DNA from 4 places in the Vibrio cidicii genome. Region 1 is predicted to be linked to each of the others. Evidence: predicted binding sites of a transcription regulator. Region 1 holds the regulator's gene; each other region holds the start of a gene.

Region 1 (2,204 bases):
TCATAAGCACCAACAGAGCCTTGAATTTCCAACTGCTCAACCGTTTCAATACCTGCTTTTTTCAGCATACGCTCAGTTGCCAGCCTTAGATTTGGTAAATCTTTCAGACGATCGGGTTTGGCAACAGCTTGAAGCTCTTTTTCTTTTCGGGCGCTGTCCAAAGCTTGTCTTGCGACGCTCATCAATGCCGTCTTGTTGTCCCAAAGTGAATCGGTTACCGCGTAGTATTTGGTAACAACAGGGAAGCCACGTTTTTTGTAAACATAAGGCCTAAGGCCCTGTTTTTCGAACAATGAGGTTGTATTTTGATCCGCGCGAATATGGAGCTGATCTTTGACGACCAATGCAAACATGGTCTCATCTGCAAAAAGGCCGAATCCGCCAAACATAGAGCGAGATTTTATCGCACCAAGTTGCTCAAAAAGCTTCATCGAATCTTTGAGTATCGGTTTATCCATGATGTGTTATCTCGGTGTAATTACAATTACGCCACCCATAAATCAGGTCCGAGAGATTAGCAAACCAATGCATACAAGATGTCATTAGAGAGTCAACTTAATGTAATGCATTTTTGCCATCGGGAACCCCGCTACCTACCAAAACAGTATTTGGTTTAGGCCGGAGGCTTTGCGTCCCACCCTTTCAGATGGTTTGCCCTGTGCGTGACAGCTAAAGGATACGATTTCTATTGGACTAACATCACATTTTAGGATTGAAAGTGTGATCTTGGTTCAGGTAATAGTTTGCGGGAAATGAGGAAAAACTCGTGTGCGACAGTATCTGGTTATTTGTCACAATAATGATTTTGTTTTGACACAAAAAACAGACGCCGAAATGGCGTCTGTTTTTTAACATTCTCAGTTCAGTTTTTTAACTGTGTCGCGGATAACGATTTCTGGATGCATCTCAAAAATGCGTTTATCGTGCTCCTTGTCTTTAATGCGTTCTAGGAGAATTTCAAATGCATTTTTACCCACACGGCGCTTTGGCTGGTGAATCGTGGTAAGCGGTGGAGAAAAGTACTCGGCCAGTTCTATGTTGTCGTAACCGATCACTGATATGTCGTCGGGAATACGAATGTCGAGTTGTTGTAAACGGCTCATTAGACCAAGTGCCATAGTGTCGTTAAAGCAGAAAATCGCGGTTGGGCGATCGTCCCAAGAGGCAATCTTATCGGCGACCAGTACTGCAGTGTCACATTCAAAATTACCTTCTAAGATCCAATCTTCGTTGACCGCTAGGTTCGCTTCTGCCATTGCGCGTTTAAAGCCAAGAATTCGCTCCTGACACGCCGCTTTTTCAAAATGACCGCTCAAGCAGGCAATCTTGCTGTGACCGTTATCAATCAGGTACTTGGTTGCGAGATAGCCACCTTCTTCCGAGTTATCGATGATCTTGTCGGCTTGTGAGCTAATTGGACCCCAGTCCATGATTACTTTTGGAATATCGGCGTGTCTATCGAGCATTTCACGCAGTTCTTCGGTCAGATCTGAACACATCACCAAGATACCGTCGACGCGCTTTTCTGCCAGCATACGGATATAGTCGCGCTGCTTTTCATAGATGCCACCGGTATTACATAGAATCAAGGTATAACCTTGGCGGTAGCAGTAGCTTTCTACGCCATCAATCACTTCAGAGAAAAAGAGGTTAGTTGACTGAGTAACCAGCATGCCAATGGTGCGAGTTGTATTGCATTTCAAACTGCGTGCGACGGCGCTGGGCGCGTAGTTGAGCTCATCCACCGCTTTCATTACTTTTTCTTGAGTTGCTTCTGCAACAAAGCGGGTTTTGTTGATCACGTGTGAAACGGTCGTGGTTGATACGCCGGCTAAACGTGCGACATCTTTAATTGTGGCCATAGTCTTGTCCTGTCCAAGGTTACCGCGGGAATAGTTGGCCGGGTAACGCTCTTGCTACCTTTCTTTGCATCGGTCTTGAACATGGAAAGAGACCCAAGAAAAGCAGCAGCTTAGCTAAAAAAACACAAAAACCGCTGTTTTTCAGCGGTTTGCATTAAATTCATATTTTATCGTTTGCGGTCTCAATTTTATATCGAGATACGTCAGCAGGCAACCAGCTCAGCACGCGAATATTGTATCCGTGTTCACACTTTATTGGTTAAGCTTCACTCGAGTGATTGCTCTATTGATAAGCCTGTAATTATTATCTAAGTAAATAGTCACTGTCCAGTTTACAAAATG
Region 2 (2,204 bases), 1.1 Mb from region 1:
CCAAATAAATACCTTATTCATAATATGGCCTCCAATAAGGCGCACTCAATCATAACCATTCACCATTAATTACATAAATACGCCCAAACCATTCACTGTAGCAATTTGTTAATAAACCAGTGTCATATTAAACTTAAAGGGACTTATACGCTTGCAACAAAACAACGAGGCTAACAAAAATGGATAAACTACTAACTTCTGCACTGCAAATCAGGCAACGAACCAAAGTAACGAGCTTGTTTGCCGACAACGGCTATAAAATCGCCATGACCGACTTCGACGATGTGGTTTTTGAGAAGGCCGGCGTTCGCATCAACGTCAAGTTTGATCATCACTCCAACGCAAAAGCCGTTTCAGTTCAGGGCCCGCATTGTAAATAACCTGTCGCTAAACAATACAATAGCTAAAGCTGGCAATGCAGAATCCATTGCCAGCCCATGTCATATTCAGCACAACAGATTGACTTCTCTTCTTCCTAACTCACTGGAACTCGCTGCCATGATTTTCTAGGCTTTGCTGGCCGCATTGTGTGCAGACCACATATCGATCAATCAGATCCAGCGACGCCCCGGCAGGGCTGGCAACACCAGAGAAGAAACCTTCCAGAAATGCTTTAAATTATTCTTTTCGACTTTTGCCATACTTTGATGGCTTCTGCTTGATGATCTCTTTATGTTCTGTTTGCTTGGCACATTTCTCACAAAACCTCATGCTCATTTTAACCTCAGCATCAATTTATAAATTAAGCAGAGATAATCATAATGTTGAGTATAAAGATGATACGAAAATCAAAATTTACTTAAATAGTTTAATGAGTTAGAAAAAATATGAGGTGAAAATAAGTAGCAAAATGGTATGAGAGGCGAATAGAAGAAAGCGCTATCAAACAGCTAAGTGAGTCAACTGAACTGACGAGTAGTCTGGCTACCCATTCGAAAACGAAAAAGAGCGTAGCAAGTACTAACCTGCTACGCCCCGAAATAAATGGCACGCCCTGTAGGATTCGAACCTACGACCACATCCTTAGAAGGGACGTGCTCTATCCAGCTGAGCTAAGGGCGCGCTACAGGGAGAGGATTATACGAGTTCATTTCGGTAAATCAACGGATTTTCTAGACATTCTGTTCTAAGTGGCGAAAAAAAGTCCGTCAATCAAGGCGCCTGCTTAAAAACGCCACAAGGCAAACGTTTGCGTATAGATATTTATTTCACAATTTGCGACAATGCGCAGCGAATTTTTGCCATTTGATTTCTTAAGGAAAGTCATGACTGCTCAAAATATTGATGGAACTCTCATATCTCAAACTGTTCGATCGGAAGTGGCCGCGCGGGTGAAAGCGCGGGTTGAGGCAGGTTTACGCGCTCCCGGGTTGGCTGTGGTTCTGGTTGGTGAAGATCCGGCCTCCCAAGTTTATGTCGGTAGCAAACGCCGTGCGTGTGAAGAAGTCGGTTTTGTTTCAAAGTCTTTTGACCTTCCGGCGTCAACTTCTGAAAAAGCATTGTTGGAACTGATTGACGAACTCAATAACGATGCGCAGATTGATGGCATTCTGGTTCAGTTGCCTTTGCCTGCTGGCATTGACACGACGCAGGTTTTAGAGCGCATCCTCCCAGAAAAAGATGTCGATGGTTTCCACCCTTATAATGTTGGTCGCTTGGCGCAGCGCATTCCAAAACTTCGCTCTTGTACGCCCAAAGGCATCATGACCTTGATTGAACGCTACAACATTCCCACTCATGGCAAACATGCCGTGATCGTCGGCGCGTCGAACATCGTTGGCCGTCCAATGACCCTTGAGCTGCTACTGGCTGGCTGCACCACCACCACATGTCACCGCTTTACGAAAGATCTGGAAGGCCATGTACGCCAAGCCGATCTGCTGGTGGTTGCGGTCGGTAAACCCAACTTCATCCCTGGCGAATGGATCAAAGAAGGTGCTGTGGTCATTGATGTCGGTATTAACCGCCTAGAATCAGGCAAGTTGGTTGGCGATATCGATTACAACAAGGCGCGCGAAAAAGCCAGTTTCATCACCCCAGTGCCGGGTGGCGTTGGCCCAATGACGGTAGCAAGCCTGATTGAGAACACCATGCTGGCTTGCGAGCAGTACCACACCAAGTAATCCTCCCTTGGCCTACTTGAATTGGTGGGCGACTTGACCTTGAAACTGGTGTAAACAGGTGGCTTTTGATAGACTCAGCCG
Region 3 (2,204 bases), 220 kb from region 1:
AAATAAATAGCCGAGGATCAGCTCAAAGCTCAGGCTAATGCCAAACCAGCTGCCAATCCAACCCAAGATTCCGTTTAACAGCGCAATCACACTGACAAACGCCAGCAGTGTCGCACCCACCGCAACGGCTATGCGTAGCCCCGACATCGCACCATCGGCCATCGCTTCCACCACATTGGTGGCTTTTGGCATCTCAATATTTTCCATCTGTGCCGCTTGTGGCGAAGATTCTGTCTCTGGCATGAGGATCTTGGCCATTAACAGGCCTGCTGGCGCCGACATAAACGCAGCAGCAATCAGATAGTTCAGTTCCACGCCGAGTGAGGCGTACCCCACCAAGGTGCCACCTGCAACCGAGGCAAGACCACAGGTCATCACCGCAAAAAATTGTGAATCACTCATGTGCTTTAGGTACGGTTTGACCACAAGAGGGGCTTCAATCATGCCGACAAAAATATTCGCCGTCGCTGAGAGCGATTCAGCCCGTCCCGTACCGAGCAGTTTCTGCAAGCCACCACCAATCAGATTGATCACTTTAGGCATCAAGCCAATGTGGTACAGACCCGAGATCAGCGCAGAGAAGAAAATGATGATCCCAAGCACGTTAATGGCGAAAGTGAAACCGCCGGTTGCCAAACCGCCGAACAGAAAAGCGATGCCTTCCTGCCCATAATTGATCAATCCTGACACAGCGCCCGTCACCGTATTCAGCGCATTTTTGCCCGCAGGAACATAGAGCACAAGTAAGGCAAACGCGACTTGCAGACAAAACGCCAACAGTACTGTTTTCAAACGAATGTTTTTTCTGTTGGTAGATAATAGCCACGCGACAACGAGAATGGCCACAATACCCAGTAAAGAGTTCATAGAAGGTTTCCAGAGAGAGGGGGAACAAGGAAGGCGCGGATTGTATAGTGACAAGCGCGGGATGCAAGTCGGGAATGTTAATAAAGTGGAACAGGAAGAACAGCGGCCAGCGCCTATACACTTAACTCTTTGAAAAAAATCAAGATAAACGTTTGCTATTTGGCATTGTTTCCATATAAGGAAAATGTTTCCCAATTGAGAAATAATATGTGATGAAAATCACTCAATGCGCAATGGTGATATAAGGCAATAGCTTTTGATCCCAGTGACAGGGTGCGCCGATCTTTTGCCGAATAAATTCGATCACCGCGGAAGTTTTCTTGGGCATGTGTTGACGACTTGGGTAGACCGCATAAAACGGCATTTGCTGGCTGGCGCGCCATTCTGGTAATAGCTGAATCAGTTTTCCACTGCGAAACTCATCACCCAACAAATAGGTGGCAAGATAGCCTATGCCCCATCCGGCAATCGCGGCATCGCGCACTGCTTCGGCCAAATCAACGGAATAGTTGCCTGCCACTTTGACGCATAATTCTTCGTCGGCACGGCGAAAAGCCCAACTGGTGTAATCACGTTCCCAACTGCGATAAATCAAACAGTTGTGATCGCTAAGGTCCGTTGGATGTTTAGGCGTGTCGTGACGCATTAAGTAGTCGGGTGACGCAGCAAGCACGAATTGGCAATCGGCCAGACGCTGGGCAATATATCCCTCTGGCAATTTCTCGTGGTTGGTGATCCACACATCCAGGCCTTCGTTTAACATATCTACTTTATAATCAAACAGGTGCAACTCGACTTGCAGTTGTGGGTAGCGCTGACGCAGCTCATCAATCGCGGGCAGCACATGCAAGGTACCGAAAGATTGCGACAAACCGATGCGCACCAAGCCAGCCACCTCATCACGCTGGCTCTCCATTTCAGACTGCGCATTGTTCACCGCTTGCACCACCTGATGACAATGACGATAAAAGCTCAGCCCCGCTTCAGTCGGCGTAAAGCTGCGCGTGGTGCGCTGAATCAGCTTGATACCAAGCGAGGCTTCGAGTAACGCAAGCTGCTTGCTGACGTGTGAGACCGACACACCCAAGCTTTTCGCCGCCTGAGTGAAGTTGCGATGTTTAACCAAGGCGGAAAAAACCACCATTTGTGCTGCGCGTTCAGATAACATGTTGTCGTAAGAAGGGCTTGCCATCACGCAATGCATGAGACAAGCGGTGGTTAATCTTTAATGCGATCAGCCAGATGGCTAACGGCCAGAGCGAAGTAGTGAGAGCGGTTCCACTTCATCAATACATTGTAATTGTTGTACACCAAGTAAACTCGGCCATTTTCATCAT
Region 4 (2,204 bases), 370 kb from region 1:
AGTAAAATCGTGTTTGGCGTCACAAAGAAAAACGAGGCAGCCAGAATCGCTGCGTCTATCGCCATCTGAGATTTTCCAACCGAAATACCGAATTTGTCCTGCACATAAAGGCACAAAACATTGAAACCACCAAGACTGGAACGGTGACGAAACAAGATAAGCATTCCCAAACCCATGAAAAGCCCACCAGCAATCGCGCAGTAGACCGGATGGATGTTATCGACAGAGATGACTAAATACAGGTTATCGGCGAAAATAGAGACTAAAGCGCCAGAAATCGCACTATTAAAAGCAAATCGTCTGCCATAACGTCGCCACGCAAGCAAATAGAAAGGACAGTTGCTCAAAAAGTACAACAATCCAAACGTGAATGGAGTAAACTGAGACACCAGCAAAGCGAGCCCCGTAGTGCCACCTGTAAGAAGATGTGCCGATTGCAGAAAGAAGACGCCTTGGGCGACCAGAAAGGTGCCAGTTAGGATAGCAATCCAGTCCTCTTTGTGTGAGTGTTTTTCCATCAGTTCCTAAATTTAATGCGCAAGAAGGGGCGAGCATAGTAGTCAAAAGCCGATCTTTTCGGTAGCTAGACGACTAAAATTAGGGTAAACCTATGTAATTGTTGTTTTACAGGGTGTAAAACGCAAAAATTGACAGTTGAAGTCGCATCCTTGTCATCATCATCGGTGAAGATGAATCTTCTCAAATGTCATCATGAAAAAACTGCATAAGAAAAGTGAACTTTTCTCTTTATGACCTAGATCAAATTATGTAGAATGCGCGCCATTACGGTGACGAAAACGTTTGCGTTGGGTCATTCGACAGTTTTTTTGCAACTTTCAGTCTAATCTGAGTCAGGAGATACAGATGCTTAAGCGTGATATGAATATCGCTGATTACGATCCGGAGCTATTCGCAGCTATCCAGGAAGAAACCCTTCGTCAGGAAGAGCACATCGAACTGATTGCTTCTGAAAACTACACCAGCCCACGTGTAATGGAAGCGCAAGGTTCTCAGCTAACTAACAAATACGCAGAAGGCTACCCAGGTAAGCGTTACTACGGTGGTTGCGAGTATGTCGATAAAGCCGAATCTCTGGCGATTGACCGAGCTTGCCAACTGTTTGGTTGTGAATATGCAAACGTTCAGCCGCATTCTGGCTCTCAAGCGAACAGCGCGGTATACATGGCACTGCTTAACCCTGGCGATACCGTGTTGGGCATGAGCCTAGCGCACGGCGGTCACTTGACGCACGGCTCACCAGTTAACTTCTCTGGTAAACACTACAATGTCATCCCTTATGGCATTGATGAAGCAGGTCAAATCAATTACGACGAAATGGAAGCCCTTGCTCTTGAGCACAAGCCGAAGATGATCATCGGTGGCTTCTCTGCCTACTCTCAAATTGTTGATTGGAAGCGCATGCGTGAAATCGCGGATAAAGTCGGGGCTTATTTGTTTGTCGATATGGCGCATGTTGCCGGTCTAATTGCCGCAGGCGTTTACCCAACGCCCGTTCCACACGCGCACGTTGTGACCACCACAACACACAAAACGCTCGCTGGTCCTCGCGGTGGTTTGATTTTGTCAAACGCTGGCGAAGATATGTATAAGAAACTGAACTCTGCGGTATTCCCTGGTGGCCAAGGTGGCCCTCTGATGCACGTGATCGCGGGTAAAGCGGTCGCGTTCAAAGAAGCGATGGAACCAGAGTTCAAGGCGTACCAAGAACGTGTGGTGAAAAATGCCAAAGCGATGGTGGCTCAGTTCCAAGCTCGCGGTTACAAGATTGTTTCTAACAGCACAGAAAACCATCTGTTCCTTGTGGATCTGATCGACAAAGAGATCACCGGTAAAGATGCTGATGCTGCGTTGGGTGCTGCTAACATTACAGTCAACAAAAACTCAGTGCCAAACGATCCACGCAGCCCATTTGTGACTTCTGGTATCCGTGTTGGTACGCCTGCGATCACTCGCCGTGGCTTTACTGAAGCTGATGCAACCAATCTGGCTGATTGGATGTGCGATGTACTAGATAACATCGGTAACGATGATGTGATTGCGGCCACCAAAGCGAAAGTACTGGAAATCTGCCAGCGTCTTCCGGTTTATGCATAAGTATTAAAGTAATAAAAGAAAGGCTTCCCATGAGGAAGCCTTTTTGTTTAGTTAAAAAACACAATCGAATAAGAGATTATTTCTCTTTC

The links. Region 1 encodes PurR, which represses purine synthesis genes. Its sites were predicted from a motif close to TNANGNAAACGTTTNCNTNA; they were not measured.
Region 2: a site for PurR is predicted at 1,178-1,197, ahead of folD (bifunctional methylenetetrahydrofolate dehydrogenase/methenyltetrahydrofolate cyclohydrolase FolD). Genes of this name have one in related genera too.
Region 3: a site for PurR is predicted at 1,044-1,063, ahead of EWA64_RS13305 (NupC/NupG family nucleoside CNT transporter). Genes of this name have one in related genera too.
Region 4: a site for PurR is predicted at 790-809, ahead of glyA (serine hydroxymethyltransferase). Genes of this name have one in related genera too.

Annotation. Positions count from the first base shown of each region.
Region 1 is NZ_CP035921.1:2,872,780-2,874,983, forward strand. Features, by position in the region: gene EWA64_RS14130 (TfoX/Sxy family DNA transformation protein) at 1-458, opposite strand, end outside; cyclic di-GMP riboswitch class I at 577-666, opposite strand; gene purR (HTH-type transcriptional repressor PurR) at 858-1,862, opposite strand; gene torD (molecular chaperone TorD) at 2,167-2,204, opposite strand, start outside.
Region 2 is NZ_CP035921.1:705,642-707,845, forward strand. Features, by position in the region: gene EWA64_RS04170 (hypothetical protein) at 180-380, shown strand; partial or broken gene EWA64_RS04175 (hypothetical protein) at 481-717, opposite strand; tRNA gene EWA64_RS04180 (tRNA-Arg) at 986-1,062, opposite strand; gene folD (bifunctional methylenetetrahydrofolate dehydrogenase/methenyltetrahydrofolate cyclohydrolase FolD) at 1,266-2,123, shown strand.
Region 3 is NZ_CP035921.1:2,655,775-2,657,978, reverse strand. Features, by position in the region: gene EWA64_RS13305 (NupC/NupG family nucleoside CNT transporter) at 1-867, opposite strand, end outside; gene EWA64_RS13300 (LysR family transcriptional regulator) at 1,091-2,035, opposite strand; gene EWA64_RS13295 (lytic murein transglycosylase) at 2,086-2,204, opposite strand, start outside.
Region 4 is NZ_CP035921.1:2,498,875-2,501,078, forward strand. Features, by position in the region: gene EWA64_RS12470 (YitT family protein) at 1-518, opposite strand, end outside; gene glyA (serine hydroxymethyltransferase) at 865-2,115, shown strand; gene EWA64_RS12480 (hypothetical protein) at 2,192-2,204, opposite strand, start outside.